Regions from separate parts of the Pseudomonas sp. UMAB-40 genome, predicted to be linked through region 1. Evidence: predicted binding sites of a transcription regulator. Region 1 holds the regulator's gene; the other holds the start of a gene.

What was found. The regulator sigma-54, encoded in region 1, starts transcription at its own class of promoters, with help from an activator protein. The targets are predictions, from matches to a motif close to ANTGGCATNNANNTTGCTNT.
Region 2: a site for sigma-54 is predicted at 6,524-6,543, ahead of glnA (glutamate--ammonia ligase). Genes of this name have one in related genera too.

Annotation. Positions count from the first base shown of each region.
Region 1 covers NZ_LT607561.1:45,577-61,095, forward strand. The annotation lists gene K0F88_RS16420 (ZIP family metal transporter) at 1-424, shown strand, start outside; gene K0F88_RS16425 (HPr family phosphocarrier protein) at 433-708, opposite strand; gene rapZ (RNase adapter RapZ) at 724-1,581, opposite strand; gene ptsN (PTS IIA-like nitrogen regulatory protein PtsN) at 1,584-2,048, opposite strand; gene hpf (ribosome hibernation-promoting factor, HPF/YfiA family) at 2,061-2,369, opposite strand; gene K0F88_RS16445 (RNA polymerase factor sigma-54) at 2,444-3,937, opposite strand; gene lptB (LPS export ABC transporter ATP-binding protein) at 4,122-4,847, opposite strand; gene lptA (lipopolysaccharide transport periplasmic protein LptA) at 4,847-5,395, opposite strand; gene lptC (LPS export ABC transporter periplasmic protein LptC) at 5,382-5,954, opposite strand; gene K0F88_RS16465 (HAD family hydrolase) at 5,962-6,486, opposite strand; gene K0F88_RS16470 (KpsF/GutQ family sugar-phosphate isomerase) at 6,486-7,460, opposite strand; gene K0F88_RS16475 (ATP-binding cassette domain-containing protein) at 7,738-8,547, shown strand; gene mlaE (lipid asymmetry maintenance ABC transporter permease subunit MlaE) at 8,547-9,344, shown strand; gene mlaD (outer membrane lipid asymmetry maintenance protein MlaD) at 9,344-9,811, shown strand; gene K0F88_RS16490 (phospholipid-binding protein MlaC) at 9,823-10,476, shown strand; gene K0F88_RS16495 (lipid asymmetry maintenance protein MlaB) at 10,473-10,778, shown strand; gene K0F88_RS16500 (BolA family protein) at 10,893-11,132, shown strand; gene murA (UDP-N-acetylglucosamine 1-carboxyvinyltransferase) at 11,155-12,420, shown strand; gene hisG (ATP phosphoribosyltransferase) at 12,549-13,184, shown strand; gene hisD (histidinol dehydrogenase) at 13,311-14,636, shown strand; gene hisC (histidinol-phosphate transaminase) at 14,639-15,519, shown strand, end outside.
Region 2 covers NZ_LT607551.1:188,713-204,231, forward strand. The annotation lists gene K0F88_RS00955 (hypothetical protein) at 1-210, shown strand, start outside; gene ntrC (nitrogen regulation protein NR(I)) at 844-2,280, opposite strand; gene glnL (nitrogen regulation protein NR(II)) at 2,277-3,362, opposite strand; gene K0F88_RS00970 (DUF4124 domain-containing protein) at 3,594-4,214, opposite strand; gene K0F88_RS00975 (DUF4124 domain-containing protein) at 4,211-4,720, opposite strand; gene glnA (glutamate--ammonia ligase) at 5,021-6,427, opposite strand; gene thiI (tRNA uracil 4-sulfurtransferase ThiI) at 6,758-8,212, shown strand; gene typA (translational GTPase TypA) at 8,352-10,172, shown strand; gene K0F88_RS00995 (YkgJ family cysteine cluster protein) at 10,387-10,830, opposite strand; gene K0F88_RS01000 (glycogen/starch/alpha-glucan phosphorylase) at 11,087-13,537, shown strand; gene K0F88_RS01005 (DUF2339 domain-containing protein) at 13,809-15,519, shown strand, end outside.

The DNA.
Region 1 (15,519 bases):
GTTGTTTGTGTTTGCCATCATTGCCCACAACATTCCTGAAGGCATGGCGGTCGGTGTTTCGGCCGGTGGTGGAATGCCCGATGCTGACAGCCTGGCCATGGGTATCGCGTTGCAGGATGTGCCGGAAGGGCTAGTGATCGCGCTGGTATTGGCAGGGGCGGGGATGTCGCGGGTCAAGGCATTCCTGATCGGTGCAGCATCAGGTCTTGTGGAGCCGGTCTTCGCGTTGTTGTGCGCGTGGCTGGTGAGCCTGGCCGAATTGCTGTTGCCGTTAGGATTGGCGTTGGCGGCGGGTGCGATGTTGCTGGTGGTCACCCATGAAGTCATCCCCGAGTCGCGACGCAATGGTCACGACAAGCTGGCGAGTCTAGGCTTGTTGATCGGGTTTTGCTTGATGATGGTGATGGATACGGCGCTCGCCTAGGCGAGTGCTTAACCGCCTTCGCCAAAGTAGTCGTTGATCAGATCCACCAACGCCTTCAAGGCTTCGTCAGCCTGTTCACCTTCGGTACTCAGGTGGATTTTTGTTCCCTTACCGGCAGCGAGCATCATCATGGCCATGATGCTTTTGCCGTCTACCATGGACTCGGGAGTACGTCCGACCCGGATCGTGCAATCCTTGAACTCACCGGCAACGCCAACGAATTTTGCCGAAGCGCGGGCATGCAGGCCCAGCTTGTTGATGATTTCGATTTCCAGAGCTGGCATCGCGATGTGAATCCTTTAGCTGAGGTCGCGGTGGCGAACCTGGACGTTCTTCAGGGATTGTTGCAGGACCTGGCCCAGACGTTCGGTCAGGTAGACGGAGCGGTGATGCCCGCCGGTGCAGCCAATGGCGATGGTGACGTAAGCCCGGTTGCTGGCGGCAAAGCGCGGCAACCACTTGAGCAGGTACGTGGAGATGTCCTGGAACATCTCTTCGACGTCCGGTTGTGCCGCCAGGTATTCGGCTACCGGTTGATCAAGACCGGATTGTTCGCGCAATTCCGGCTTCCAGTAAGGGTTGGGCAGGCAGCGCACGTCGAACACTAGGTCCGCATCCACCGGCATGCCCCGCTTGAATCCGAAAGATTCCACCAGGAACGCAGTGCCGGCTTCCGGCTGGTTCAGCAGGCGCAGCTTGATGGTATCGCGCAACTGATAAAGGTTCAGGTTGGTGGTGTTCACCTTGAGGTCTGCCAGATCGGCGATCGGGCCCAGCAGATTACTTTCGTCCTGAATCGCCTCGGCCAGCGAGCGATTGGCGTTGCTCAGTGGGTGGCGGCGGCGGGTTTCCGAAAAGCGTTTGAGCAACGTTTCTTCGTCGGCGTCCAGGTACAGCACGTCACACTTGATATGCCGACTTCGGACTTCTTCGAGCAATTCCGGAAACCGCGACAGGTGACTCGGCAGGTTGCGCGCATCGATGGACACAGCAACCAGCGGTTGTGCGAGCTCGGTATGAATCAGCGCGCGCTCGGCCAGTTCCGGCAGTAATCCGGCCGGCAGGTTATCGATGCAGTAGTAGCCGTTGTCCTCGAGAACATCGAGTGCGGTACTTTTACCTGAGCCGGAACGGCCACTGACGATGATCAGGCGCATGATTAATGACCGTTTTGCTCGTCCAGGACAACCTGATACAAGGCTTCATTGCTCGGGGCGCTGCGCAGTTTTTCGCGGACTTCCTTGCGATCGAGCATGCTGGCGATCTGGCGAAGTAGTTCCAGGTGGGCATCGGTAGCGGCTTCCGGGACCAGCAGAACGAACAGCAGGTCAACCGGGGCGCCGTCGATGGCGTCGAAATCGATAGGGGCGTCGAGGTGCATCAGTGCGCTGACAGGCGACGTACAACCTTTCAGACGGCAGTGGGGAATGGCGATGCCGTTACCAAAACCGGTCGAGCCGAGTTTTTCACGGGCAATCAGAGCCTCGAAGACATCTTGCATCTCCAGATCCGGGACTTCTTTATGGATAAGGTTGGCAATTTGCTCGAGGGCTTTCTTTTTGCTGCCGCCCGGCACGTTCACGAGGGAACGGCCGGGGGTCAGGATACTTTCAAGTCGGATCATGGGTTGGGAGTGTTAACGACCGGTCGCGCCCTGAAGGAGGCTTTGGGTCTTTTCCTTATGCTTTTTGAGTTGTTTATCCAGCTTGTCGGTCAGTGCGTCGATCGCCGCGTACATGTCGGTATGCTCCGCGTTGGCGACCACTTCATTGCCGGGAATATGCAGCGTGGCTTCGATTTTCTGCTTGAGCTTTTCGACCGTCATCGTCACCTGCACGTTGGTGATCTTGTCGAAATGCCTCTCTAATCGTTCGAGTTTTTCGCCGATGTAGGTGCGAAGAGGTTCGGTCACTTCCAGTTGGTGTCCACTGATGTTGACTTGCATACAGCTTCTCCTTCGTTGCCAGTGCATAAAGCGGTAGATCAGATGATCTACCACTGGAACGCTGTGGCGTGGCTCTACATCAACCGCTTGCGTTCGCTCGAAGGCGCGATCCCGAGGGATTCGCGATACTTGGCGACGGTGCGGCGAGCCACCTGAATGCCTTGTGCCTCCAGTAAACCAGCGATCTTGCTGTCACTCAACGGCTTTTTCTGATTTTCCGCGGCAACCAGTTTTTTGATGATCGCGCGGATCGCTGTGGACGAGCATTCGCCGCCTTCGGAGGTGCTGACGTGGCTGGAAAAAAAGTATTTCAGTTCATATATGCCCCGAGGGGTATGCATGAATTTCTGCGTGGTCACCCGTGAAATCGTCGACTCGTGCATCCCCACCGCTTCGGCGATGTCATGCAGTACCAGCGGTTTCATCGCTTCGTCGCCATACTCCAGGAAGCCGCGCTGATGCTCGACGATCTGGGTGGCCACTTTCATCAGGGTTTCGTTGCGGCTTTGCAGGCTCTTGATGAACCAGCGGGCCTCTTGCAACTGATTGCGCATGAAGGTGTTGTCGGCACTGGTGTCGGCGCGGCGCACAAAACCGGCGTATTGGGCGTTGACCCGCAGCCGTGGCACCGATTCCTGGTTCAGCTCGACCAACCAGCGCTCGTTGTCCTTGCGCACGATCACGTCAGGGACAACATACTCGGCTTCACTGGACTCGATTTGCGAGCCCGGGCGCGGGTTGAGGCTCTGCACCAGCTCGATGACCTGGCGCAGTTCATCTTCCTTGAGCTTCATGCGGCGCATGAGCTGGCTGTAATCGCGGCTGCCGAGCAGGTCGATGTAGTCGGTGACCAGGCGTTTCGCTTCGGCCAGCCAAGGCGTCTTGGCTGGCAGTTGGCGCAATTGCAGCAGCAGGCATTCGCCCAGGTTGCGGGCGCCGATGCCAGCCGGTTCGAATTGCTGGATGCGGTGCAGGACGGCTTCGATTTCGTCCAGTTCGATGTCCAGTTCCGGATCGAAGGCCTCGAGAATTTCCTCGAGGGTTTCGTCCAGGTAGCCCTGATTGTTGATGCAGTCGATCAGGGTCACGGCGATCAGGCGATCGGTGTCGGACATCGGCGCAAGGTTCAGTTGCCACAACAAGTGGCTTTGCAGGCTTTCACCGACCGATGTGCGGGTGGTGAAATCCCACTCGTCGTCATCGTTGCTCGGCAGGCTGCTGGCGCTGGTCTGGTAGACGTCTTCCCACGCGGTATCGACAGGCAGCTCGTTGGGAATGCGCTCGTTCCAGTCACCTTCCTCGAGGTTATCCACCGTCGGGGCGGTTTCCTGGTAGGAGGGTTCGGAAATGTCGGCGTTGGGGAGCTGCTCGGCTTTGTCGGCCAAGGGGTCGGCGTTATCGAAGTCGTCGCCTTCTTCCTGGCGTTCGAGCATCGGATTGGACTCCAGGGCCTCCTGGATTTCCTGTTGCAGGTCCAGGGTCGACAATTGGAGCAGGCGGATAGCCTGTTGCAGCTGCGGTGTCATCGTCAGCTGCTGGCCCATTCTCAAGACTAGCGATGGTTTCATGGCAGGGGCTTAACACCTTATTCGCCGGCGCACATGCGCCATCCACTACAGGGCGCCGGAGCGCCAAACATAAGCAAATTATATGCCCGAAACTGCAGCGTTTGCCTAGAGCGCTGTAACAATAAAAAAGTATTGATTTTTTATCGAGGCAAGCGCCCGGACAACCAGCCAGACACCTCAATGCTTACAGGCGGAACTCATGGCCCAGATACACTTCCTTGACCAGTTCGTTGGCCAGGATGGTGGCGGAGTCACCTTCGGCGATCAGTTGGCCATCGTTGACGATGTAGGCGGTTTCGCAGATATCCAGTGTTTCACGGACGTTGTGGTCAGTGATCAGCACGCCAATGCCTTTGGCCTTGAGGTGGTAGATGATCTGTTTGATGTCGCCCACCGAAATCGGGTCCACACCGGCGAATGGTTCGTCGAGGAGGATGAATTTCGGGTTGGTGGCCAGTGCCCGGGCGATTTCCACCCGGCGACGTTCACCGCCGGACAAACTCATGCCGAGGTTGTCGCGGATGTGGCTGATGTGGAATTCCTGCAGCAGGCTTTCCAGCTCCTTGCGACGCTCGGCCTTGTCGAGTTCCTTGCGGGTCTCGAGGATGGCCATGATGTTATCGGCCACCGAGAGTTTGCGGAAGATCGATGCTTCTTGCGGAAGATAGCCGATACCGGCCTTTGCGCGACCGTGCATCGGCTGATGGCTGACGTCCAGATCGTCGATCAGAACGCGGCCCTGATCGGCCTGCACCAAGCCGACGATCATGTAGAAACAGGTGGTCTTGCCGGCGCCGTTAGGACCCAGCAGGCCGACGATTTGACCGCTGTCGATGGACAGGCTGACGTCACGCACGACCTGGCGGCTCTTGTAGCTCTTGGCCAGATGCTGAGCTTTCAGAGTTGCCATTACGGGGCCTTTTTCGCGTCGTTTTTCGGCTTGGGCTGGATCACCATGTCAATGCGCGGACGCGCCTCGGTGACCTTGCTGCCCGTCGCACGCCCGGCGCTCGCAAGTTTCTTGGCCGTGTCGTAGACGATTTTTTCGCCTTGGGTGACGTTGTTGTCCTTGTCGACAACTTTTGCCTTGTCGATCAGCACGACGCGGTTTTGCGAGGCGTGGTACTGAATAGTCACCCCCCAACCCTGAACAGGCTTGGTGTCGCCCGCCGTCTGCATCTGCTCGAAGTAGGCGAGGTTGCCCACCGAGGTCACCACGTCGATGTCGCCAGCCGGGGTACGGGTGATGGTCACTGTATTGCCGGTGACCTTCATCGTGCCCTGAGTAATGATCACGTCACCTTTATAGGTGGCAACGCCATTCTTGTCGTCCAGTTGGGCGTCGTCGGCCTGAATGCGGATAGGCTGCTCTTGATCGTTCGGCAGAGCCCAGGCGCTCACGCTTCCCAGTGCTGCGCCCAGACTGAGCAAAATAGGGAGAGTTTTAACGAGCCTCATACTGTCCTCTTACGTTCGATAGCAGGTGTATCCTGCTTTCTTTCAAATACGCTTTCATTCCGTTGCCTGTCGATACACCGCCAGCGCCGTCGATTCTAACGGGTTGATCGGTCTGCGCATATTGCTGCTGCGGGAACACCGTCATTCGGGTGGTGGTAATCAGGGTTTTGCGGTTTTTCTCGTCGAAACGGGTGATGCGCACCGAGTCGATCAGCTCAACCTGAGTGCCGTCCGGGTTGACTTCGCCGTGCTCACTCTGGACGTGCCACGGGAACTGCGTACCGCGAAACATATTCAGGTCAGGGTTGGTCAGCAACGTCACCTCGCTCGCTTTCAGGTGTTCGACCTTGTCGGACGTCATTTCGTACTGCAATTTGCCGTCCGGCAGGTACTGCACGCTGTGGGCGTTGAGGGCGTAATAGTCGATTGCGCTTTCATCGACCGTGACCACCGGTTTGTCGAGGAAGCGTTCCGGGCTGATGTTCCAGTAGCCGACCGCGGCAAACAGCGCCGCGATGCAGCCGAACACCAGGATGTTACGAATCTTTTTGCTCAGCATAATGGGCTCACAGGTACGCGGCGTTGGCCGCATCGAGGCGGCCCTGGGCGCGCAGGATCAATTCACAGAATTCGCGAGCGGCACCCTCGCCACCACGGGCCAGGGTGATGCCATGAGCGTGTTCACGCACGAAGCTGGCAGCGTTTGCTACGGCCATGCCCAGGCCCACGCGGCGAATCACCGGCAGGTCCGGCAAGTCGTCACCCAGGTAGGCGACCTGTTCATAGCTTAGGTTGAGTTGGGCAAGAAGCTCGTCGAGCACCACCAGTTTGTCTTCACGACCCTGGTAGAGGTGTGGAATGCCGAGGTTCTTCGCCCGCCGTTCGACCACCGGGGTCTTGCGGCCGCTGATGATAGCGGTCTGCACGCCGGCTGCCATCAACATCTTGATGCCTTGGCCGTCGAGGGTGTTGAACGTCTTGAATTCGCTGCCGTCTTCGAGGAAGTACAGGCGCCCGTCGGTCAGTACGCCGTCGACGTCGAACACCGCGAGTTTGATCTGTTTGCCGCGTTGCAGCAGGTCCGTGCTCATTACATAACTCCCGCACGCAGCAAGTCGTGCATGTTCAAGGCGCCGACCGGGCGGTCTTCGCTGTCGACCACGACCAGCGCGTTGATCTTGTGGTCTTCCATGATTTTCAGGGCTTCGGCGGCGAGCATCTCGGCGCGAGCGGTCTTGCCGTGCGCGGTCATGACCTGATCGATGGTGGCGCTGTGGATGTCGATGCTGCGGTCCAGTGTGCGGCGCAAGTCACCGTCGGTGAAGATCCCGGCCAGTTTGCCATCGGCTTCCAGGATCACGGTCATGCCCAGGCCCTTGCGGGTCATTTCCATCAGTGCATCCTTGAGCAGCGTGCCGCGCTGAACCTGCGGCAGCTCCTGGCCGGCGTGCATGACGTTTTCGACTTTCAGCAACAGGCGTCGACCCAGCGCGCCGCCGGGATGGGAAAAGGCGAAGTCTTCAGCGGTAAAGCCCCGGGCTTCCAGCAGCGCAACGGCCAGGGCATCACCCATGACCAGCGCGGCGGTGGTCGACGAGGTCGGTGCCAGGTTCAACGGGCAGGCTTCGTGCTCGACGTGAACGTTGAGGTTGACCTCGGCAGCCTTGGCCAGCGGCGAGTCCGGGTTGCCGGTCACGCTGATCAATTTGATCCCCAGACGCTTGATCAGGGGCAGCAGGGTGACGATTTCATTGGTGGAACCGGAGTTCGACAGGGCCAGGATGATGTCGTCGCGGGTGATCATGCCCATGTCGCCGTGGCTGGCTTCGGCCGGGTGCACGAAAAAGGCCGTGGTGCCGGTGCTGGCCAGGGTGGCGGCGATCTTGTTGCCGATGTGCCCCGATTTGCCCATGCCGACCACGACCACGCGGCCTTTGCTGTCCAGAATCATCTCGCAAGCGCGTACAAAATCTGCGTCGATATGGGGCAGCAAGCCTTGTACGGCTTCCAGTTCGAGGCGGATGGTGCGTTGTGCAGATTGAATCAGGTCGCTGGATTGGCTCATGTCAGAAATCGTATAGCCTGATGAAAAGGCGGCGATTATAGCGGTAATGATCAAAACCCTCACGCAAGTTCGTCACGCTTTGTCATTCCCGGTTACCGAATCCCCTCTGAACAAGGCTTTTTGCCTGTCAAGTTGCTGAACATGGGCCGGCGTGGGCCTTGGGCGCTTGGCCTTTGCAGTGATATAGTTCGCCGCCAGTTCGGCCTGCCCGGGGAGGTATGTGCTTTCGTCAGAGAGCCAGGCGTCCGAGTGTGAGGCTGCATCGCAAGGAGTTTAGATGAGTGCCGATAACGCCTACGCGGTCGAGCTGAAGGGACTGTCCTTCAAGCGCGGTGCGCGCAGCATTTTCAATAACGTCGATATCCGTATCCCGCGCGGCAAGGTCACCGGCATCATGGGGCCTTCCGGGTGTGGCAAGACCACGCTGTTGCGGTTGATGGGCGCACAGTTGCGGCCCACAAAGGGCGAAGTCTGGGTCAATGGCCAGAACCTGCCAAAGCTGTCGCGCAGCGATCTGTTCGATGCGCGCAAGCACATGGGCGTGCTGTTCCAGAGCGGCGCGCTGTTTACCGACCTCGACGTGTTCGAGAACGTCGCCTTCCCGCTGCGCGTTCATACCGAGCTGCCGGAAGAAATGATCCGTGACATCGTCCTGCTCAAATTGCAGGCCGTGGGGTTGCGTGGGGCCATCGACCTGATGCCCGACGAACTGTCCGGCGGCATGAAGCGCCGTGTCGCGCTGGCGCGGGCGATTGCCCTCGATCCGCAGATCCTCATGTATGACGAACCCTTTGTCGGCCAGGACCCTATCGCCATGGGCGTGTTGGTGCGCCTGATCCGCTTGCTCAACGATGCGCTGGGCATCACCAGTATCGTGGTCTCCCACGATCTGGCCGAGACCGCCAGCATCGCCGACTACATTTATGTGGTGGGCGACGGCCAGGTCTTGGGGCAGGGTACTCCCGAGGAGCTGATGAACTCGCAGGAACCGCGTATTCGTCAATTCATGACCGGCGATCCCGACGGTCCGGTCGCCTACCACTTTCCAGCGACGGATTACCGCGCAGATCTTCTGGGGAAGCGTTGATGCGCAAGATTTCACTGTTGGAACGCGTGCGTCGATTCGGCCACGGCGGCATCGATGTGCTGGCGGTGTTCGGTCGTTCGGCGATTTTCCTGTTTCATGCCTTGCTCGGTCGCGGTGGTATCGGCGGCGGCTTTGGCCTGCTGATCAAGCAACTGCATTCGGTGGGCGTCATGTCCCTGGTGATCATTGTGGTCTCCGGGGTATTCATCGGCATGGTGCTGGCGCTGCAAGGCTTCAACATCCTGTCCAGCTACGGTTCGGAGCAGGCGGTCGGGCAGATGGTTGCGCTGACGCTGTTGCGTGAACTTGGCCCCGTGGTCACGGCATTGCTGTTTGCCGGGCGTGCAGGTTCGGCGCTGACCGCCGAGATCGGCAACATGAAGTCCACCGAACAGTTGTCCAGTCTGGAAATGATTGGGGTCGACCCGCTCAAGTACATCATTGCCCCACGCCTGTGGGCCGGCTTCATTTCCCTGCCAGTGCTGGCGATGATTTTCAGCGTGGTGGGTATCTGGGGCGGTTCGTGGGTGGCCGTCGACTGGCTGGGTGTCTATGAAGGTTCTTACTGGTCCAACATGCAGAACAGCGTGACGTTCACCGATGATGTGCTCAACGGCATCATCAAGAGCATCGTCTTCGCCTTTGTCGTGACCTGGATCGCCGTATTCCAAGGCTATGACTGCGAGCCCACTTCCGAGGGGATCAGTCGTGCCACTACCAAGACCGTGGTGTACGCCTCTTTGGCTGTGCTCGGCCTGGACTTTATTTTGACCGCCTTGATGTTTGGAGATTTCTGATGCAAAACCGCACCCTGGAAATCGGTGTCGGCCTATTCTTGCTGGCTGGCATCCTGGCTTTGCTGTTGCTAGCGTTGCGGGTCAGTGGCCTGTCCCCAAGTGCCACCACCGATACTTATAAACTTTATGCATATTTCGACAATATCGCCGGTTTGACGGTCAGAGCTAAAGTGACCATGGCCGGTGTGACCATCGGCAAGGTCACGGCGATCGATCTGGACCGCGACAGTTTCACCGGTCGAGTGACGATGCAGCTGGAAAAGCGTGTAGATAACCTGCCGACTGACTCCACTGCATCTATCCTGACGGCTGGCCTGTTGGGCGAGAAATACATCGGCATCAGCGTGGGCGGCGAAGAAGGCTTGCTCAAGGATGGTGGAACCATTCACGACACCCAGTCGTCGCTGGTGCTCGAGGACCTGATCGGTAAATTCCTGCTCAATACCGTTAGCAAAGACGCCAAATGAGGAGCTTTTGAATGATCTCTACCTTGCGACGTGGCCTGTTGGTATTACTCGCGGCCCTGCCGTTGATGGCTAACGCCGTGGCGGCGCCTTCCGCGCATGATCTTGTACAGGACACCACCACTCGGATGCTGGCCGATCTTTCGGCCAACAAAGAGAAGTACAAGCAGGATCCGCAAGACTTTTACACGGCGCTGAACACCATCGTCGGACCTGTGGTGGATGCCGAAGGCATCTCTAAAAGCATCATGACGGTCAAATACTCGCGCAAAGCCACGCCGGCGCAGATGAAGACTTTTGAAGAAAACTTCAAAAGGGGCCTGTTCCAGTTCTATGGCAACGCGTTGCTGGAGTACAACAATCAGGGCATCACCGTCGATCCAGCCAAGGATGAGTCGGGCGACCGCACCAGCGTTGGCATGACGGTCAAAGGCTCTAACGGTACGATCTATCCCGTGTCGTACACACTTGAGAAGATCAGTGGCGAGTGGAAACTGCGCAACGTGATCATCAACGGCATCAACATCGGCAAGCTGTTCCGCGATCAGTTCGCCGATGCGATGCAGCGCAATGGCAATGACCTGGACAAGACCATCAACGGTTGGGCCGGGGAAGTCGCGAAGGCCAAGGAAAAAACCGCCGACGCCACCGAGAAGTCTGCCCAATGAGTGTGTCGGCCATTCGCATGAGCGAAACCGGCGAGCTGCGACTGAGTGGCATGCTGGATTACCGCACCGGCCCTGGCCTGCGCAAGCAGGGGCAGGCGTTGATCAAATCCAGCAAGGCCGCCGAACTGGTGGTTGATTGTTCGGCAGTGTTGAAGTCCAGCAGCGTAGGCTTGTCCCTGCTGCTGTGCTTCATGCGCGATGCAGAGGCGGCCGGCAAGGCGCTGAGCATCCGCGGGATGCCAGAAGACATGCGTGAAATCGCTCAGGTCAGCGAATTGACCGAGCTGTTGGCGCATCCCTAACCAGCATCTATAAAGAAGCCCCCCGTCAGAGTCCTGCTTCGCGGGGTTCGCAGGCGCGGGGCTTTTTTGTATGATGTCCGACCCGCGCGCACAGGGCGCCGATTGAGGTTGAGCATGCAGGCCGTAGAAGTGAAGAGCTTCCTTGAAGGAAAGCTGCCCGGAACGTTGGTAGAAGTTGAGGGCGAAGGCTGCAATTTCCAGCTGAACGTGATTAGCGATGAACTGGCGGCGTTGAGCCCGGTGAAGCGTCAGCAGCAGATCTATGCCCATTTGAACCCATGGATCACCGATGGCAGCATCCATGCGGTCACTATGAAATTTTTCAGCAGCGCGGCCTGGGCCGAGCGCACCTGAGCCCAAGGGCGTCGAGATTCTTATGGATAAATTGATTATTACTGGCGGCGTTCGTCTTGATGGCGAAATCCGCATCTCCGGGGCGAAGAACTCTGCCCTGCCGATCCTGGCTGCAACCCTGCTGTGCGATGGCCCGGTAACGGTTGCCAACCTGCCGCACCTGCACGACATCACCACCATGATCGAGCTGTTCGGCCGCATGGGCATCGAGCCGGTGATCGACGAGAAGCTCAGCGTCGAAATCGACCCGCGCACCATCAAGACCCTGATCGCACCGTATGAGCTGGTGAAAACCATGCGTGCATCGATCCTGGTGCTGGGCCCGATGGTTGCTCGTTTCGGTGAGGCCGAAGTCGCCCTGCCTGGCGGTTGCGCCATTGGCTCGCGTCCGGTTGACCTGCACATCCGTGGTCTCGAGGCCATGGGCGCGGTCATCGACGTCGAAGGTGGCTACATCAAGGCCAAGGCGCCGGAAGGCGGCTTGCGCGGTGCGCACTTCTTCTTCGACACCGTCAGCGTGACCGGTACTGAAAACATCATGATGGCCGCCGCTCTGGCCAAGGGCCGCAGCGTGTTGCAGAACGCCGCTCGCGAACCTGAAGTCATCGACCTGGCGAACTTCCTGATCGCCATGGGTGCCAAGATCACTGGCGCTGGCACCGACACCATCACCATCGACGGCGTTGAGCGTCTGCACCCGACCACCTACAAAGTGATGCCTGACCGTATCGAAACCGGCACCTACCTGGTGGCGGCAGCCGTGACCGGCGGTCGTGTGAAGGTCAAGGACACTGATCCGACCATCCTCGAAGCCGTTCTTGAGAAACTCAAGGAATCGGGCGCGGAAATCACCTGCGGCGAAGACTGGATCGAGCTGAACATGCACGGCAAGCGGCCAAAAGCCGTCAACGTGCGGACCGCTCCGTACCCGGCGTTCCCGACGGACATGCAGGCGCAGTTCATCTCCCTCAACGCCATTGCCGAAGGCACGGGCGCCGTGATCGAGACGATCTTCGAAAACCGCTTCATGCACGTTTACGAACTGCACCGCATGGGCGCCAAGATCCAGGTCGAAGGCAACACTGCCATCGTTACCGGTACCGAAAAGCTGAAAGGCGCGCCAGTGATGGCCACCGACCTGCGTGCTTCGGCCAGCCTGGTCATCTCGGCGCTGATCGCCGAAGGCGACACCCTGATCGATCGCATCTACCACATCGACCGTGGTTACGAGTGCATCGAAGAGAAACTGCAGATGCTCGGCGCCAAGATTCGCCGCGTACCGGGCTAGTTTCTGCTGCATGGGCGCAGGGACGCGCCCGTTGAATTTGTTTCAAGTCGAGCCAGTTTCTGGCTCGATGTGTGTCCGGCGCCGTTTGCGACCGGGCATCAGTAGCCTGATAAGGACTGACGTTTCCCATGTTGACCATCGCACTGTCCAAGGGCCGCATCCTTGACGACACCCTGCCGCTTCTGGCTGAAGCGGGCATCGTGCCGACCGAGAATCCGGACAAGAGCCGCAAGCTGATCATCCCCACCACTCAGGCCGACGTGCGCCTGCTGATCGTGCGCGCCACCGATGTGCCGACCTACGTCGAGCATGGTGCCGCGGACCTGGGCGTCGCCGGTAAAGATGTGTTGATGGAATACGGTGGCCAAGGTCTGTATGAACCGCTGGACCTGAGAATTGCCCTCTGCAAGCTGATGACCGCCGGCCGTGTCGGCGACGTCGAGCCCAAGGGCCGTCTGCGGGTGGCGACCAAGTTCGTCAACGTTGCCAAGCGTTACTACGCCGAGCAGGGCCGTCAGGTCGACATCATCAAGCTCTACGGCTCGATGGAATTGGCGCCGCTGATCGGTCTGGCGGACAAGATCATCGACGTGGTCGACACCGGTAACACCTTGCGTGCCAATGGCCTGGAACCCCAGGATTTCATTGCCGACATCAGCTCCCGGCTGATCGTCAACAAAGCTTCGATGAAAATGCAGCACGCCCGTATCCAGGCGTTGATCGACACCCTGCGCAAGGCAGTGGAGTCTCGACACCGCGGCTGATTCACCTGCGCGACGTTAAGTCGCGCCCGTCTATCCGCCTCATAGCCAGAATTCTCAGGTGCCCAAGCGGAAACGACTGCTAAGTTAGGGCGCCTGAGTTTTTGCCATTCCTATGAGGCTCTCGCTATGACCGCACCGACTGCAATTCGCCGACTCAACGCTGCTGACCCGGATTTCGCGCATCATCTGGATCATCTGCTGAGCTGGGAAAGTGTGTCTGACGACTCGGTCAATCAGCGAGTGCTGGACATCATCAAAGCCGTACGCGAGCGTGGCGATGCGGCGCTGGTGGACTTCACCCGGCAGTTCGACGGCCTGGACGTTGCGTCCATGGCGGACCTGATCTTGCCGCGTGAACGCCTGGAACTGGCCCTGACCCGGATCACCGTGCCTCAGCGTGAAGCGTTGGAAAAAGCCGCGGCCCGCGTGCGCAGCTACCACGAAAAACAGAAACAGGATTCCTGGAGCTACACCGAAGCCGACGGCACGGTGCTGGGCCAGAAGGTCACGCCGCTGGATCGCGCCGGCCTGTACGTCCCGGGCGGCAAGGCGTCGTATCCATCCTCGGTGTTGATGAACGCGATTCCGGCCAAGGTCGCCGGCGTGACCGAAGTGGTCATGGTGGTGCCGACACCGCGCGGTGAAATCAACGAACTGGTGCTGGCGGCGGCGTGCATTGCCGGTGTTGACCGCGTTTTCACCATTGGCGGCGCGCAAGCGGTTGCCGCATTGGCTTACGGCACCGAGAGCGTGCCGAAGGTCGACAAGGTGGTTGGCCCGGGCAATATCTATGTCGCCACCGCCAAGCGCCACGTGTTCGGCCAGGTCGGCATCGACATGATTGCCGGACCGTCGGAAATCCTCGTGGTGTGCGACGGCCAGACCGATCCGGACTGGATCGCCATGGACCTGTTCTCCCAGGCCGAGCACGACGAAGACGCCCAAGCGATTCTGGTCAGCCCGGACGCCGAGTTCCTCGACAAGGTCGCGGCCAGCATCGCCAAACTGCTGCCAACCATGGAGCGCGCCGAGATCATCGAAACCTCGATCAATGGCCGTGGCGCGTTGATCAAGGTTCGCGACATGGAGCAAGCCATCGAAGTGGCCAACCGCATTGCGCCGGAGCACCTGGAATTGTCGGTCGCCGATCCGCAAGCCTGGCTGCCGCTGATCCGTCACGCCGGCGCGATCTTCATGGGCCGTCACACCTCCGAAGCCTTGGGCGATTACTGCGCAGGTCCCAACCACGTGTTGCCGACGTCCGGCACCGCGCGGTTCTCTTCGCCGTTGGGCGTTTACGACTTCCAGAAACGCTCGTCGATCATCTTCTGCTCCGAGCAGGGTGCGTCCGAACTGGGCAAGACCGCTTCCGTGCTGGCCCGTGGCGAGTCGTTGACTGCCCACGCCCGCAGCGCCGAATACCGCATCGTTGATGAGCAAAAGGGGAACTGAACATGAGTAAATTCTGGAGCCCGTTCGTCAAGGATCTGGTGCCTTACGTGCCGGGCGAGCAGCCGAAACTGGCGAAACTGGTGAAGCTCAACACCAACGAAAATCCTTACGGCCCATCGCCAAAAGCGCTGGCGGCGATGCAGACCGAACTCAACGACAATCTGCGTCTGTACCCGGACCCGAATAGCGATCTGCTGAAAAACGCTGTGGCTACTTATTACGGCGTGCGGGCCAATCAGGTGTTCCTCGGTAACGGCTCGGACGAAGTCCTGGCGCACATCTTCCACGGCTTGCTGCAACACGACAAAGCGGTGCTGTTCCCGGACATCAGCTACAGCTTTTATCCGGTCTACTGCGGATTGTATGGCATCAAGTTCGACGCGGTGCCGCTGGACGAACAGTTCCAGATCAACCCGGCGGACTACGCCAGGCCGAACGGCGGGATCATTTTCCCGAACCCGAACGCGCCAACCGGTTGCCTGCTGGCACTGGACGCGGTGGAGCAAATCCTCAAGGCCAGTCCGGATTCGGTGGTGGTGGTGGATGAGGCTTACATCGACTTTGGCGGCGAGACGGCGATCACTTTGGTGGACCGCTATCCGAACCTGCTGGTGACTCAGACCTTGTCCAAGTCTCGCTCGCTGGCAGGTCTGCGGGTGGGCCTGGCGGTGGGGCACCCGGATTTGATCGAGGCGCTGGAGCGGATCAAGAACAGCTTCAACTCCTATCCGCTGGATCGCCTGGCGAATGTCGGGGCAGCGGCGGCGTTCGAGGATCGCGAGTACTTCGACAAGACCTGCCAGTTGGTCATCGAGCATCGTGAGTGGGTGGTTGCGCAACTCGAAGCGAAGGGCTTTGAGGTGTTGCCATCGGCGGCGAACTT
Region 2 (15,519 bases), on a different contig from region 1:
GACGGCAGCCTCGCGCTGCTGTTCGAGGCGCAAGGCAAGGCGCAGAAAGGTCAGCTCAAGCTCAACGACAAGGTCGTGAACTGGCGGACGCGCTTGAGTGATGGGGGGTTGTTACTGACGGTAGTGGCGGCCCGGCCACTGCAGGGCGAGTGGACCGGTAGCGAGGTCGATGACCGCTGGCGACTGGAGATCCATCTCCGGGAGCAATAAAAGAGGGAATCCCCGGCCTGCCTGTACCAAGGTTCCCAAAACGGCAGGGCTCGCGCATGGCGTCGAGCCCGGTGTAAAGAAGGACCCCCTGACCTGCCTGTATCAAGGGCCCCAAAACTGGAGGGGCTCGTCGCGAGTGCGGTGTGAGCCCGATGTAAAGAGGGGAATCCCCGGCCTGCCTGTACCAAGGTCCCCGAAACCGGGTAGTGAACTGAATCACTGAATGGACTATTGCAGGGGGCGTGCCAGGTTTTAACAAGTTGAAACAGAAAGCTGCGCTGGAATGCCGAAAGCCCCGTATTACGGGGCTTTCGTGTTTTTTCGATCAGGGTTCGATTGTGAACTCGGGCGGGGGTTTGAAGCGGTTTGCGTGCGCGATTGCAGTTCACGATGCATTACGGCGGTGCACGGAGGGGCTCGCGGTGCATCCTGGAAATGGGACTGATCTTGAATCGACCCCTCACCCTAACCCTCTCCCTGAGGGAGAGGGGACTGACCGAGGTGTTCTTGGAGTTACATCGACCTGAACAATCAAGTCGAACTCAGGATATGAAAGGCCCCCGATTTGCTCCCTTTCCCCCTCTCCCCTGTGGGGAGAGGGCTGGGGTGAGGGGTGGTTCTCAAGGCAAACGATTAACCCTCTTCCCCCTCATCATCATCCCCGCCATCAACCTTCATCCCCAATTCCTTGATCTTGCGCGTCAGGGTATTACGCCCCCAACCCAGCAAGACCGCCGCATCGCGACGTCGCCCGGCGGTGTGTTTCAGGGCGGTTTCGATCATGATCCGCTCGAACGCCGGCACGGCGCTGTCGAGCAAACTTGATTGACCGCGGGCCAACGCCTGGTCCGCCCACTGACGCAACGCTTGCTCCCAATTGGTCACCGGCGCCGAATCCTGCGGCAGGCTCAGCAGTTCCGGCGGCAGGTCGCTGATGTGCACTTCGCGACCCGAAGCCATCACCGTAATCCAGCGGCAGGTGTTCTCCAGCTGACGGACGTTGCCGCCCCACGGCAGGTTCTTCAGGTATTCCTCGGTTTCGCTTTTCAGCAGCTTCGGTTCCACCGCCAGTTCTTGCGCGGCGCGGCTGAGAAAGTGCTTGGCCAGGGTCGGGATGTCTTCGCGACGGTCCGACAGCCGTGGAATGTGGATGCGGATCACGTTGAGGCGGTGGAACAAGTCCTCACGGAATTTCCCGGCGTGCACCAGGGTTTCCAGGTTCTGGTGCGTCGCAGCGATGATGCGCACATCGACCTTCACCGGCGTATGACCGCCGACGCGATAGAACTCGCCGTCGGCCAGTACGCGCAGCAAGCGGGTCTGGGTATCCGCTGGCATGTCGCCGATTTCATCGAGGAACAGCGTGCCGCCGTCCGCCTGCTCAAAGCGTCCGCGACGCAGGTTGGCTGCGCCGGTGAACGCGCCTTTCTCATGGCCGAACAGCTCGGATTCCATCAGGTCTTTTGGGATCGCCGCCATGTTCAGCGCGATGAACGGCGACGCTGCCCGTGGACTGTGGCGGTGCAGGGCGTGGGCCACCAATTCTTTACCGGTACCGGATTCGCCATTGATCAGCACGGTAATGTTGGAGTGGCTCAAGCGCCCGATGGCGCGAAACACTTCCTGCATCGCCGGCGCTTCGCCGATGATTTCCGGGGTGCGGGTCAAGGCGACCGGGACTTCCAGGCCTTGCTGTTCCTGAGCGTGCTGGTTCGCACGTTTGACCAGTGAAACGGCTTCGTCGACGTCGAACGGTTTTGGCAGGTATTCAAACGCGCCGCCCTGATAGGACGCGACAGCGCTGTCCAGATCGGAGTGCGCAGTCATGATGATCACTGGCAACCGTGGGTGTTGTTCGCGAATCCGCGCCAGAAGGTCCAGGCCGCTGGCACCCGGCATGCGGATGTCAGAGATGATCACATCCGGCTGCTGGCGCGCCAGGCGGCTCATCACGCCATCGGCGCTGTCGAAGCTTTGCGTGGTCATGCCTTCTTGCTGCAAGGCTTTTTCCAGGACCCAACGGATAGAACGGTCGTCATCGACGATCCACACGGTTTCACTACGGCTCATGTCGATGTGGCTCCTTGTTCCAGGGGCAGAAAGATCGAGAAAGTGGTGTGGCCTGGGTGGCTGTCACATTCGATCAGGCCCTGGTGCTGGCTGATGATGTTCTGGGTAATGGCCAAGCCGAGCCCGGTACCGTCCGGGCGGCCGCTGACCATGGGAAAGAAGATGGTTTCTTGCAGGTCCGCAGGAATGCCGGGGCCGTTGTCGATGATTTCGATCTTGGTCACCAGGCGATGGCGCACGTGGCCAATGGTGAACTGGCGCATGGCGCGGGTGCGCAGGCTGATGCGGCCCAGGCGCAGCTCGTTCTGGCTGCTGATGGCCTGCATCGCGTTGCGCACGATGTTCAGCACGGCCTGGATCATTTGTTCACGGTCGATCAAGACGTCGGGAATGCTCGGATCGTAGTCGCGCACCAAAGTAATGCAGCCCTGACTTTCGGCCTCGACCAGATGACAGACACGCTCCAGCACCTCGTGGACGTTGCACATGGCCAGCGACGGCAACTTGTTGGAGCCGAGCATGCGATCCACGAGGTTTCGCAGGCGGTCGGCTTCTTCAATGATGACGTTGGTGTAATCGCGCAGGCTTTCTTCCGGCAGTTCACGGGCGAGCAGTTGAGCCGCACCGCGAATCCCGCCCAGCGGATTCTTGATCTCGTGAGCGAGGCCGCGCACCAGCATTTTGCTGGTCTCCTGCTTCGACAGCTGCGCCTCTTCCTTGGTGATCCGCAGCAAGCGGTCACGGGGGTGGACTTCCAGCAGCAGCATCGTGGCGCCGTTGGCCAGGATTGGCGTCACCGCATAGTCGACGGTCAGCGTCTGGCCGGTGAGGGCGGTCAGCATCGCTTCGCGCTTGGTGAACGGGTGCGCCTGCTCGACCGCCTGGCGCAAGGAATTCAGCGCTTCGGTGGATTCGGTGAACAACTCGCTGATGAACTGCCCATGGCTACGCTGACCGCTGATGGCCAGGAGCATCTCCGCCGCCGGGTTCATGTACTCAAGGCGCAATTCGGCGTCGAGCAGAATGGTAGCGGTAGTCAGATTGTCGAGAAGCAGACGATGCAGTGCGTCACTGATGGTCATGTAGGACCTCTTTTGGAGCAGGGCATGCGCGTGAATAACGCGCCGATACGAGGAAAATGCAAAAACCAAACCAAGGCTCCGAAAAGAAGCGTTTAAAGCCTGAAACGGGCGTTTGACGCTCGTTTGCGTGGCGTTCTGCCAGCTTTCGCGGGTACTTTCGAACCAAAATGGGTTGAGATGTGGGAACGGTGCAACCGATTGCACCAATATAGTGCGCAAAGCTGAACGGCGTTAGAAGAAACGCAGGAAGGGATTTTTTTCTTCCTCGGGTTTGTCTTTGAGCGGACATTCCGGCCGTTGGCCGAAGTCGGTGAGGGCGCAGGGTTTGACTTTGCGCTTCTGCGCGAGGGAGATGCGCAGCATCTGGAAGGGTTGATTGGCCGTGCGTTCTACGATGCGGCCTTGTTCGTCGAGGATTTCCACGGACAGGTTGTGGCTGCCGCGGTCGATATTGCTCAGGGCAAACACCGGACTGAGGCCGGGCTCGGCGGTGGGTTGGCCGTCGAGCAGCAATCGGTAGCGGTGCCCTCGTTGCAGGCCGGGTTCATTGGTGACACTGACGATCAGCTCACCGGCATTGCTACGGACCGTAGCGTCCGGTTCCGGGACCAGCACGCGGAGCATGTCGTAATGGAACAATGGTTTGTCTTCGGTTATTTGCGAAGCAATCAATGGCGCCGCACTGGTGGGGTTGGCGGACATGCGATTGCTCGTCGCCAGCGGCACACGCTTGGCGTTGCCTGAGCCTGGCCGGTCGGTGTAAACCCGGTTGCCCTGAGCGTCGACGTAGGTGAACACCTCTGCTGTGACCGGCAGCGCGACGAGACAGGCGATCAGCAGCCACGTCCTCATCGCTTGTGCACCCGTTGCACGGTAAATGTCACCGTCGGGCTTTGCTGGACGATGTTCTCGCCATCGATCACCTGCACCGCCAGGCTGTGTTCGCCACGGTCGATGTTCACCAGTTGCAGGATCGGCACGTTGCTCGATTGCCCATAGGGTTGGCCATCAAGCAACAACCTGAGCAGATGCGGCGCGTGCAGGCGCGGTTTGATCATGACGCTGACCGTGAACGTGCCGTTGTTGGCGCGCAGGGCTTCGTCGGTGGGCAAACCGGTCAACTCCAGCACCTCATAGGCGCTACGCGGCTGCTCTCGGTGGCCGGCTTCGGCAGCGGGCGCAGGCGGTGCCTGGGGCGCAACGCTGTTGAGCGGTGGCAAATCGACCGGCTGCGCCTTGACGCCATCGGGCGGTTGATTGCTGTAGGCGGTGTTGCCGGAGGCGTCGGTGTACTTATAGATCTGCGCTGCGGCGGGCAGGGCGATCAGCAGCCACATCAAAAGAAATCCACGACCCATAAAATCAACCAGAAACGAAAGCGTTGGGGTGCAGCATAGGTCAGGGGCGGGGGTTGTCCCAAGTTGTAAACATTTGGGCATGATTTACAGAGATCCCCCAGACACCACAAAACCCTTGTGGGAGCGGGCTTGCTCGCGAAAGCGGAGTGTCAGCCACCATCAATGCAAGCTGACACACTGCATTCGCGAGCAAGCCCGCTCCCACATTGGTACTGCGTCGATTTCTGGATTGCAGGCACAAAAAAGGCCTCCCGAAGGAGGCCTCTTTTTTGTCACGCCGCGAACCGCAGCGCTACCGGATCAGCAGCTGTAGTACAGCTCATATTCCAGTGGGTGTACGAAGGTGCGGACCTTGATTTCTTCTTCGCTTTTCAGAGCGATGTAAGCGTCGATGAAGTCATCGGAGAACACGCCGCCTTTGGTCAGGAATGCGCGACCTTTGTCCAGCTCTTCCAGGGCTTCTTTCAGGCTGCCGCAAACTTGTGGGATCTCTTTCGCCTCTTCAGGCGGCAGGTCGTACAGGTTTTTGTCAGCTGCATCGCCAGGGTGGATCTTGTTCTGGATGCCGTCCAGGCCGGCCATTACCAGGGCAGCGAAGGCCAGGTACGGGTTGGCTGCTGGATCCGGGAAGCGGGCTTCGATACGGCGAGCGCGAGGGCTGGACACGTAAGGAATACGGATCGAAGCGGAACGGTTGCGAGCCGAGTAGGCCAGCATTACCGGAGCTTCGAAACCTGGGACCAGACGCTTGTAGGAGTTGGTCGACGGGTTGGTGAAGCCGTTCAGCGCCTTGCCGTGCTTGATGATGCCGCCGATGAAGTACAGGGCGGTGTCGGACAGGCCGGCATAGCCTTCGCCAGCGAAGGTGTTCTTGCCATCTTTGGCGATGGACAGGTGAACGTGCATACCCGAACCGTTATCGCCGTACAGTGGCTTAGGCATGAAGGTCGCGGTGCGGCCGTAAGCCACAGCGACGTTGTGTACGCAGTACTTCAGGGTCTGAACTTCGTCAGCCTTGGCAACCAGGGTGTTGAACTTCACACCGATTTCGTTCTGGCCGGCAGTTGCCACTTCGTGGTGGTGAACTTCGATGACCAGGCCCATTTCTTCCATGGCGTTGCACATGGAGGTACGGATTTCGTGGTCGTGGTCAAACGGTGGAACCGGGAAGTAGCCGCCTTTGATACCTGGACGGTGGCCGTGGTTGCCGCCTTCGATGTCCTGGTCGGACATCCACGAACCTTGTTCGGAGAAGATTTTGAACATCGAGCCGGAAATGTCGGACTTGAATTTCACTTGGTCGAAGATGAAGAACTCAGGCTCCGGGCCAACGAAAACGGTATCGCCGATACCGGTCGACTTCAGGTATTCCTCGGCACGCTTGGCGATCGCACGTGGGTCGCGATCGTAGCCTTGCATGGTCGAAGGCTCGATTACATCGCAAACGATGATCAGCGTTGGGTCTTCGGTGAACGGGTCGAGAACGGCAGTGCTGTCGTCCGGCAGCAGGATCATGTCGGAAGCTTCGATGCCTTTCCAGCCAGCAATGGAGGAACCGTCGAACATTTTGCCTTCTTCGAAGAAAGCTTCATCCAGCGCGTCGCGAGCCGGCATGGTCACGTGGTGCTGAGTGCCTTTGGTGTCCGTGAAGCGCAGATCAATCCACTTGACGTCATGATCTTTGATGAGTTGAACCGACTTCGACATAGTGTCCTCCGGGTGGCTTCGGGCTTAGTAGTGGATGCCCTTAGAATGTGGGTGATGCCGGCGCGAATACTCTGCCATGGCAACCTGCCTCACAAGGGAGCAAATTGCATGCCAGTGCCCCACCATGGGTTTTTTGCCCCAATATCACGCTTATAAAGGCACAAAGCATCTGTAAGCGGAAAATCTCGCCCTACAATGTAGCGTTAAAATCAACAAATGACCTGTTTTGGTGCGCGAAAAACCTTCTGCACATTAACTGGTTAAACCTTGAGCAATTTCCGCTATAATCCGCGCCCCCCTTTTTCGGCTGGCCCAGCGCGCGCTGTTTTCATGAAACTAATCGTAAAAGTCTTCCCCGAGATCACCATCAAGAGCCGCCCGGTACGGATGCGTTTCATCCGCCAGTTGGCCAAAAACATCCGTACCGTGCTCCGCGACCTGGACCCGGCTGTGGTGGTGAACGGTGTGTGGGACAATCTCGAGCTGGAAACCCGCGTCAGTGAGCCCAAAGCCCTGAAGGAGATGACCGAGCACCTGAGCTGCATGCCGGGCATCGCGCATTTCCTGCAAGTCGACGAATACCCGTTGGGCGATTTCGACGACATCGTCGCCAAGTGCAAGCAGCACTTCGGCGAGGCGCTGGCCGGGAAGATCTTTTCGGTGCGCTGCAAGCGGGCCGGCAAGCATGAATTCACCTCGATGGACGTCGAGAAATACGTCGGCAGCCAACTGCGTCGTCAGTGCGGTGCCGCCGGAATCTCGCTGAAAGAGCCGGAAATTGAAGTTCGCATCGAAATTCGCGACAAACGGTTGTTCGTGATCCACAGCCAGCACAACAGCATCGGCGGATATCCGCTGGGTGCCCTGGAACAGACGCTTGTGCTGATGTCCGGTGGCTTCGATTCCACCGTTGCTGCTTACCAGATCATGCGCCGCGGCCTGATGAGCCATTTCTGCTTCTTTAATCTGGGCGGACGGGCCCATGAACTGGGCGTCATGGAAGTCGCGCACTTCATCTGGAAGAAGTACGGCAGCTCCCAACGCGTGTTATTTGTCAGTGTGCCGTTCGAGGAAGTACTGGGAGAAATTCTCGGGAAAGTCGATAACAGTCATATGGGTGTAGTTTTGAAGCGTATGATGTTGCGCGCTGCTTCCCGTATTGCCGATCGGCTGGACATTGATGCGCTGGTTACCGGCGAGGCGATTTCCCAGGTGTCGAGCCAGACACTGCCGAACCTGTCCGTGATCGACTGCGTGACCGACAAGCTGGTCTTGCGTCCGCTGATCGCCAGTCACAAGCAGGACATCATCGACCTGGCCAACGAAATCGGTACGGCCGACTTCGCCAAGCACATGCCGGAATATTGCGGGGTCATCTCGGTGAACCCCAAGACCCACGCCAAGCGTCCGCGCGTGGAGTACGAAGAACAACAGTTCGACATGGCAGTACTTGAGCGTGCGCTCGAGAACGCCAAACTGGTGCCGATCGATCGCGTGATCGACGAATTGGGCCAGGACTTGCAGATCGAAGAAGTCAGCGAAGCGCTGGCTGGTCAGATCGTCATCGATATCCGTCACCCGGATGCCGCTGAAGACGACCCGCTGGGCCTTGCTGGCATTGAGGTACAAGCGATGCCGTTTTATGCATTGAACGCTCGTTTCAAGGAACTGGACCCTACTCGCCAGTACCTGCTGTATTGCGACAAAGGCGTGATGAGTCGCCTGCATGCCCACCATTTGCTCAGTGAGGGGCATGCCAATGTGCGCGTTTATCGACCGAGCTAAGAGCCCGGGGCTGTATGCCTGTGGCCTGCGTCACCGGCCCCCCGACTCTGCCGTCAAGCTGTAACGGCAAGGCCTGACTCTACTGTAAATCGCTGCCAAGACTTGTCAGCACACCGAATCCTCTGATCGAGATACACAAGTGATCGAAAATCTACGCAACATCGCCATCATTGCTCACGTTGACCATGGTAAGACCACCCTGGTAGACAAACTCTTGCGTCAATCCGGCACCCTGGAGCGCAACGAGCTCAACGACGAGCGCGTGATGGACTCCAACGACCAGGAGAAAGAGCGCGGTATTACCATTCTGGCGAAAAACACCGCCATCAACTGGAACGGCCACCACATCAACATCGTGGACACCCCGGGCCACGCCGACTTCGGTGGCGAAGTTGAACGCGTAATGTCGATGGTTGACTCCGTTCTGCTGCTGGTTGACGCTCAAGACGGCCCTATGCCGCAAACCCGTTTCGTGACCAAGAAGGCTTTCGAAGCCGGCCTGCGTCCAATCGTGGTCATCAACAAAGTTGACCGTCCAGGCGCGCGTCCGGACTGGGTTCTGGATCAGATCTTCGACCTGTTCGACAACCTGGGTGCTACCGAAGAGCAGCTGGACTTCAAAGTCGTCTACGCCTCGGCCCTGAACGGCATTGCCGGTCTGGAACACACCGACATGGCTGAAGACATGACCCCGCTGTACCAGGCGATCATTGACCACGTGCCGGCTCCAAAAGTCGACCGTGACGGTCCGTTCCAGATGCAAATCTCGGCACTGGACTACAACAGCTTCCTGGGTGTTATCGGCGTTGGCCGTATCGCCCGTGGTCGCGTCAAGCCGAACACTCAAGTTGTGGCGATCGACGCCGACGGCAAGCGCCGTAACGGTCGTATCCTGAAGCTGATGGGTCACCACGGTCTGCACCGTATCGACGTTGACGAAGCAGCTGCCGGCGACATCGTCTGCATCAGCGGCTTCGACCAGCTGTTCATCTCCGACACTCTGTGCGACCCACTGAACGTCGAAGCGATGAAGCCGCTGACCGTTGACGAACCAACCGTTTCCATGACCTTCCAGGTTAACGACTCGCCGTTCTGCGGTCGTGAAGGCAAGTTCGTCACCAGCCGGAACATCAAAGAGCGTCTGGACAAAGAACTGCTCTACAACGTTGCTCTGCGCGTTGAAGAAGGCGACTCCGCCGACAAGTTCAAAGTCTCCGGCCGTGGTGAGTTGCACCTCTCGGTACTGATCGAAACCATGCGTCGCGAAGGCTTCGAAATGGGTGTTGGTCGTCCGGAAGTGATCATCCGCATGGTTGACGGCGTGAAGCACGAACCGTACGAAAACGTGACCATCGACCTGCCAGAAGAATCGCAAGGTTCGATCATGGAACAGATCGGTATCCGTAAAGGCGACCTGACCAACATGGTTCCGGATGGCAAGGGCCGTGTGCGCCTTGAGTACAACATCCCGGCTCGTGGCTTGATCGGTTTCCGTAACGAGTTCCTGACCCTGACCTCCGGTGCAGGCATCCTGACCTCGATCTTCGACCGTTACGACGTGATGAAGTCCGGCGACATGTCCGGCCGTCAGAACGGCGTGCTGGTTTCGGTTGCTACTGGTAAGGCTCTGACTTACTCGCTGGAAACCCTGCAAGCTCGCGGCAAACTGTTCCTGGGTCACGGTGAAGACGTGTACGAAGGTCAAATCGTCGGCATCAACAGCCGCGACAACGACCTGGGCGTCAACCCAACCAAAGGCAAGAAGCTCGACAACATGCGTGCTTCGGGTAAAGACGAAACCATCGCTCTGGTTCCGCCTATCCGTTTCACCCTGGAGCAAGCTCTGGAATTCGTTCAAGAAGACGAATTGTGCGAAGTCACTCCTAAGTCCATCCGTCTTCGTAAGAAGATCCTGGGCGAAAGCGAGCGTACCCGCGCTGCCAAGAAAGCCGGTAACTGAGTCTCGACTTAGTTAGCTGCTAAAAAAACGCCCCCGACCGCAAGGTCGGGGGCGTTTTTGTTTGTCTGGGGTTTGATGTTGTCTGGGCCGGCGCCATCGCGGGCAAGCCCGCTCCCACAGTGTCCGAGTCGTGCTCGAATCTGGTGTCACCCACAATAAACTGTGGGAGCGGGCTTGCCCGCGATGGCGTCCTGTCAGCCAGCGAGATTGCGGATCAGAATTTTTCGAGGGTACGACGGCTCTCGCTGCTCTCACGTGCCACTTCTTTGGGCTTGTAAGCGCAATACCCCGGCCGTGGCCCGATTTTCGGGTGATTGCGGCAAGTGTCCGGGCGCTTTTCATAAATAGTGCACAGACGGCTCTTACGATCCAGGTACAGGCAATCGTTGTTGCTCATGCGCTGGAGGGTGAAGATCTCGGACTTCTGGTTGTAACGCTCGACGATCCCTTCCTTCTGCAAGCGCTTGGCGATGTTCTTCGGCGGCTCGCCGCGCTCGAACTCGTCGACGATGCCGATGCGGATCAAGTCCTTGATCTTGACCTCGACCGGCAGCGTGCAGCAGCTGGATACACACGAGCCGCACATCGGCGCAGAATATTTGGCCCAGGTATCGAGGCGATCGATCTCCGCGGCGGCGATCAGGTTGGACTTCATCATCGGTTGTTACCAGCGTGTGCATCAGGGCGCGCGATCATACCGGGACTGGTGGATTTTTGAACAACCTTTCGCCAGATTTTTTCTCCTTCGCCCAAATAACACCGTTAATCCGGCACGGCCCCTGCATTGATTCAGGTACATGACAATGTAATGCCGGCCTATCTCGCACTATCAGGAAAAACTGCCGAACCAGAGCCCCCACGGCCTGTCAGACCGTCTAGGCTCAACAACTCCACGCTCGCTCGAGGTCCTATCGATGACTCAAGAACCACTTGTTCGCGAAGCAGAGGTGGCCGCATTTCGCGATGCCGTCTTGACCAAGCTCACCTACGCGGTGGGTAAAGACCCGGATCACGCCTTCGACCATGACTGGTTTGAAGCCATTGCGTTGGCCGCGCGCGATCACATGGTCGAGCACTGGATGGATCACACCCGGCAGATTTACCGCAAAGGTCAGAAACGGGTTTACTACCTCTCCCTGGAATTTCTCATCGGCCGGCTGCTCTACGACAGCCTGAGCAATCTTGGACTGCTCGACGTCGCCCGCGAAGCGCTGACCGAACTCGGCGTCGACCTGGAGCGCATCCGCCTGCTGGAGCCCGACGCGGCGCTGGGCAACGGCGGCCTCGGTCGTCTGGCGGCGTGCTTCATGGAAAGCATGTCGACCCTCGGCATCGCTGGCCACGGCTACGGCATTCGTTATGAACACGGTTTGTTCCGCCAGGCCATCGTCGACGGCTGGCAGCAGGAACAGACCGAACACTGGCTGGATTTCGGCAACCCGTGGGAATTTGAACGGCCTGAAGTCGTTTACCCGATCGGCTTCGGCGGCAGTGTCGAAACCGTCACCGATGAAAACGGCAAGTCCAAGCAAGTCTGGTCCCCGGTGGAAACCGTGCGGGCCATTGCTTACGACACGCCGGTGGTCGGCTGGCGCGGGGCAAGCGTCAATACGCTGCGCCTGTGGCGTGCCCGGGCCATGGAAGATTTGCACCTGGAGCGCTTTAACGCCGGTGATCACTTGGGCGCCGTGGCCGAAGTCGCCCGGGCGGAAAGTATCTCCCGCGTGCTCTACCCGGCGGACAGCACCGAAGCCGGCCAGGAACTGCGCCTGCGCCAGGAATACTTCTTTGTCGCCGCGTCCTTGCAGGATTTGCTGCGCCGCCATCGCAACATGCACACTTCGGTCCTGACCCTGGGCGACCACGCGGCGATCCAGCTCAACGACACGCACCCCTCGATTGCGGTGGCCGAACTGATGCGTCAGCTCGTCGACGTCTACGACGTGGCATGGGATGCCGCGTGGCAAGTCACCGTCGACACGCTCTCGTACACCAACCACACGCTGTTGCCGGAAGCCCTGGAAACCTGGCCGGTCGGTCTGATGGAGCGGATGCTGCCGCGGCACATGCAGATCATTTATCAGATCAACGCCCAGCACATCGACTCGCTGCGCGCCAAAGGCATTCACGACTTCGACGTATTGCGCGCGGTGTCGCTGATCGAAGAGGACAACGGCCGTCGGGTGCGCATGGGCAACCTCGCATTCCTCGGTTCCCACAGCGTCAACGGTGTGTCCGCACTGCACACGCAACTGATGCGCAAAACCGTGTTCTCCGAACTGCACAAGCTCTATCCGGAGCGGATCAACAACAAGACCAACGGCATCACCTTCCGCCGCTGGCTTTACCAGGCCAACCCCGAGCTGACGTCGATGATGGTCGATGCCCTCGGCCCGGACCTGTTGGACAACGCTGAAGCACGCCTGAAGGAACTGGAGCCGTTTGCCGAGAAAGCTGCATTCCGCAAAGCCTTCGCCGAGCAGCGGCTGCACAGCAAGAAGGCCTTGGCGTACCTGATTCATGAACGACTGGGGATCGCAGTCAACCCGGCGGCGATGTTCGATGTGCAGGTCAAACGGATCCACGAATACAAACGCCAGTTGCTCAACCTGATGCACACCGTGGCGCTGTACCAGGCGATTCGCGCCGAGCCGGAAATCGATTGGGTGCCGCGGGTGAAAATCTTCGCCGGCAAGGCGGCGGCCAGTTATCACCAGGCCAAGTTGATCATCAAGTTGACCAACGACATCGCCCGGGTGGTGAACAACGACCCGACGGTGCGCGGTTTGCTCAAAGTGGTGTTCCTGCCCAACTACAACGTCAGCCTGGCGGAAAGCATCATTCCGGCGGCGGATTTGTCGGAGCAGATTTCCACCGCGGGCTTTGAAGCCTCGGGCACCAGCAACATGAAGTTCGGCCTCAACGGTGCGCTGACCATCGGCACCCTCGATGGCGCCAACGTCGAAATGTGCGAGTTCATCGGCCCCGAGCACATGTTCATCTTCGGCCTCAGTGCTCAGCAGGTTGAAGCGCGCAAGCAGAACCATGAGTTCAATGCCACGCCGGACATTGCCGCGTCCCATCGACTTAACGACGTGCTGCAAGCGATTCGCGGCGGGGTGTTCTCGCCGGATGATCCGTCCCGTTACGCAGGCTTGATCGACTCACTGATCGACTACGACCGCTTCCTGGTCTGCGCCGATTTCGATTCCTATTGGGACGCGCAGATGCGCGTGGAAGCCCATTGGCACGATTCGCAAGCCTGGTGGCGTTCGGCGGTGTTGAACACTTCCCGGATGGGCTGGTTCTCGTCCGACCGGACCATTCGCGAGTACGCCACGGATATCTGGAAGGCATTGGAGTAACTTTTAGCAATAATTGCGAGCAAGGCCCGACGGTTGTTGGGCCTGATCGATATACTAAGCCCCAGTTTCACCGGGCAGCAGGCACTGGCAATCCAATGTGGGAGCGAGCCTGCTCGCGAAAGCGGTCTGACATTCAACCTCGATGCTGAATGTCATGGCCCCTTCGCGAGCAGGCTCGCTCCCACAGGTTTGTGTGGTTTCACACTAGACTCAGCCAGAGGCTGCTTTACCCGGATTCGCCCCGCAGCGGGGCCGCTTAGGGATATCGACCATGCAATGGATGTTCATGCTGATTGGGCTGGTGCTGGGCTGGATACTCGACGAGTCATTCAGCGATGCGCTGTTGGGTGCGTTGCTCGGGTTGGGTATTGGCCAAGCCATTCGTATCGGCCGCCTGGATTCACAAGCGGCCGAGCAGCGTCGTCTGCTGGAGCAGGCTCAGGTTGCGCTGAATGGCGTGCAGCAACGCCTGGCATTGCTGGAGGTGCCTGGCGTCACAACGCCTGAAACCAGCGAGCCGGTTGCCAGCGAAGCCGCCCCGTCGCCTGACTTCACCCTCGATGACATTCCTGTCGAAACCCCGGAGCTGATCTGGGACCTCCCGCCCGAACTCGAGCCGATGGCCGCAACGGCAGCGCAAACCAGCCGTCCGCTGCCCGACGATGCCTGGAAACCTGAGCCGGTCACTCGCGAACCGCAACAACCCGCCGTCCCTCGCGGCCCGAATTTTATCGAGCGCGCCATCAGTGGTGCACGCAACTGGCTGTTCGGCGGCAACACCGTCCTGCGGGTCGGCGTGGTGTTGTTGTTCCTCGGTCTGGCGTTCTTGCTGCGTTATGCCACTGAAGGCATGGTGGTGCCGATCGAACTGCGGTACGCCGGGGTCGCGGCGGCTGCGTTGGGTTTGCTCGGTCTGGGTTGGTGGCTCAGGACACGCAACAGCAACTACGCGCTGATGCTGCAAGGCACCGGGATCGCCGTGTTGTACCTGACGGTGTTTGCCGCAATGCGCCTGCACCCGTTGCTCGATCCAGCCGCCGCGCTGGGCCTGCTGGTCGCGGTCACGGTGTTCTCGGCGATTCTCGCCATTACCCAGGATGCGTTGGGCCTGGCCGCTGCCGCTGCACTCGGTGGCTTCGCGGCGCCGATCCTGACCTCCACCGGTGCCGGCAACCACGTCGCGCTGTTCAGCTACTTCGCCTTGCTCAACGCCGGCATCCTCGCCATCGCCTGGTTCAAGGCCTGGCGACTGCTGAACCTGATCGGTTTCGTCGGCACCTTCGGCATCGGTTTCGCCTGGGGCTTGCGCTCCTACACGCCGGAATTGCTGTGGAGCACCGAGCCGTTCCTGATGCTGTTCTTCCTGATGTACCTGGCCATCGGCCTGCTGTTTGCCCGGCGCAAGCTCCTGGAAATGAGCGACGCCCCCGAGGACGACAGCCGCGAGGCGTTGCTGCGCTGGTCGGCGCGCAAGGGTGATTACGTCGACGGCACGATGCTGTTCGGACCGCCGCTGGTGGGCTTCGGATTGCAGTTCGCACTGGTTCAGCATCTGGAGTTCGCCGCTGCGTTCAGTGCCTTGGCGTTGGGCATGATCTACATGGGACTGGCCCGGTTGCTGATGGGCGGTCGTGCATTGCTGCTCGCCGAAACCTGCCTGGCGCTGGGCGTGATCTTCGCCAGCCTCGCGATTCCGCTGGGGCTCGACGCTCGCTGGACGGCCGCCGCCTGGGCCGTCGAGGGCGCGGGGATTTTCTGGCTCGGCCTGCGTCAGCAACGACCGCTGGCTCGTGCGTTTGCCTTGCTGCTGCAACTGGGCTCGGCCATCGCGTTTGTCAGCGAATTGCGCATCGGCGACGGCAGTTTGCTCGACGGCGCTCCGCTGGGCGCGTTGATGCTCGGCGTGGCGTTGTTGTTCAGCTTCTATCAATTGCGCAAAGCCTTGCCCGAACAGACATCGGAATGGGAGCGCAAAGGGCTGC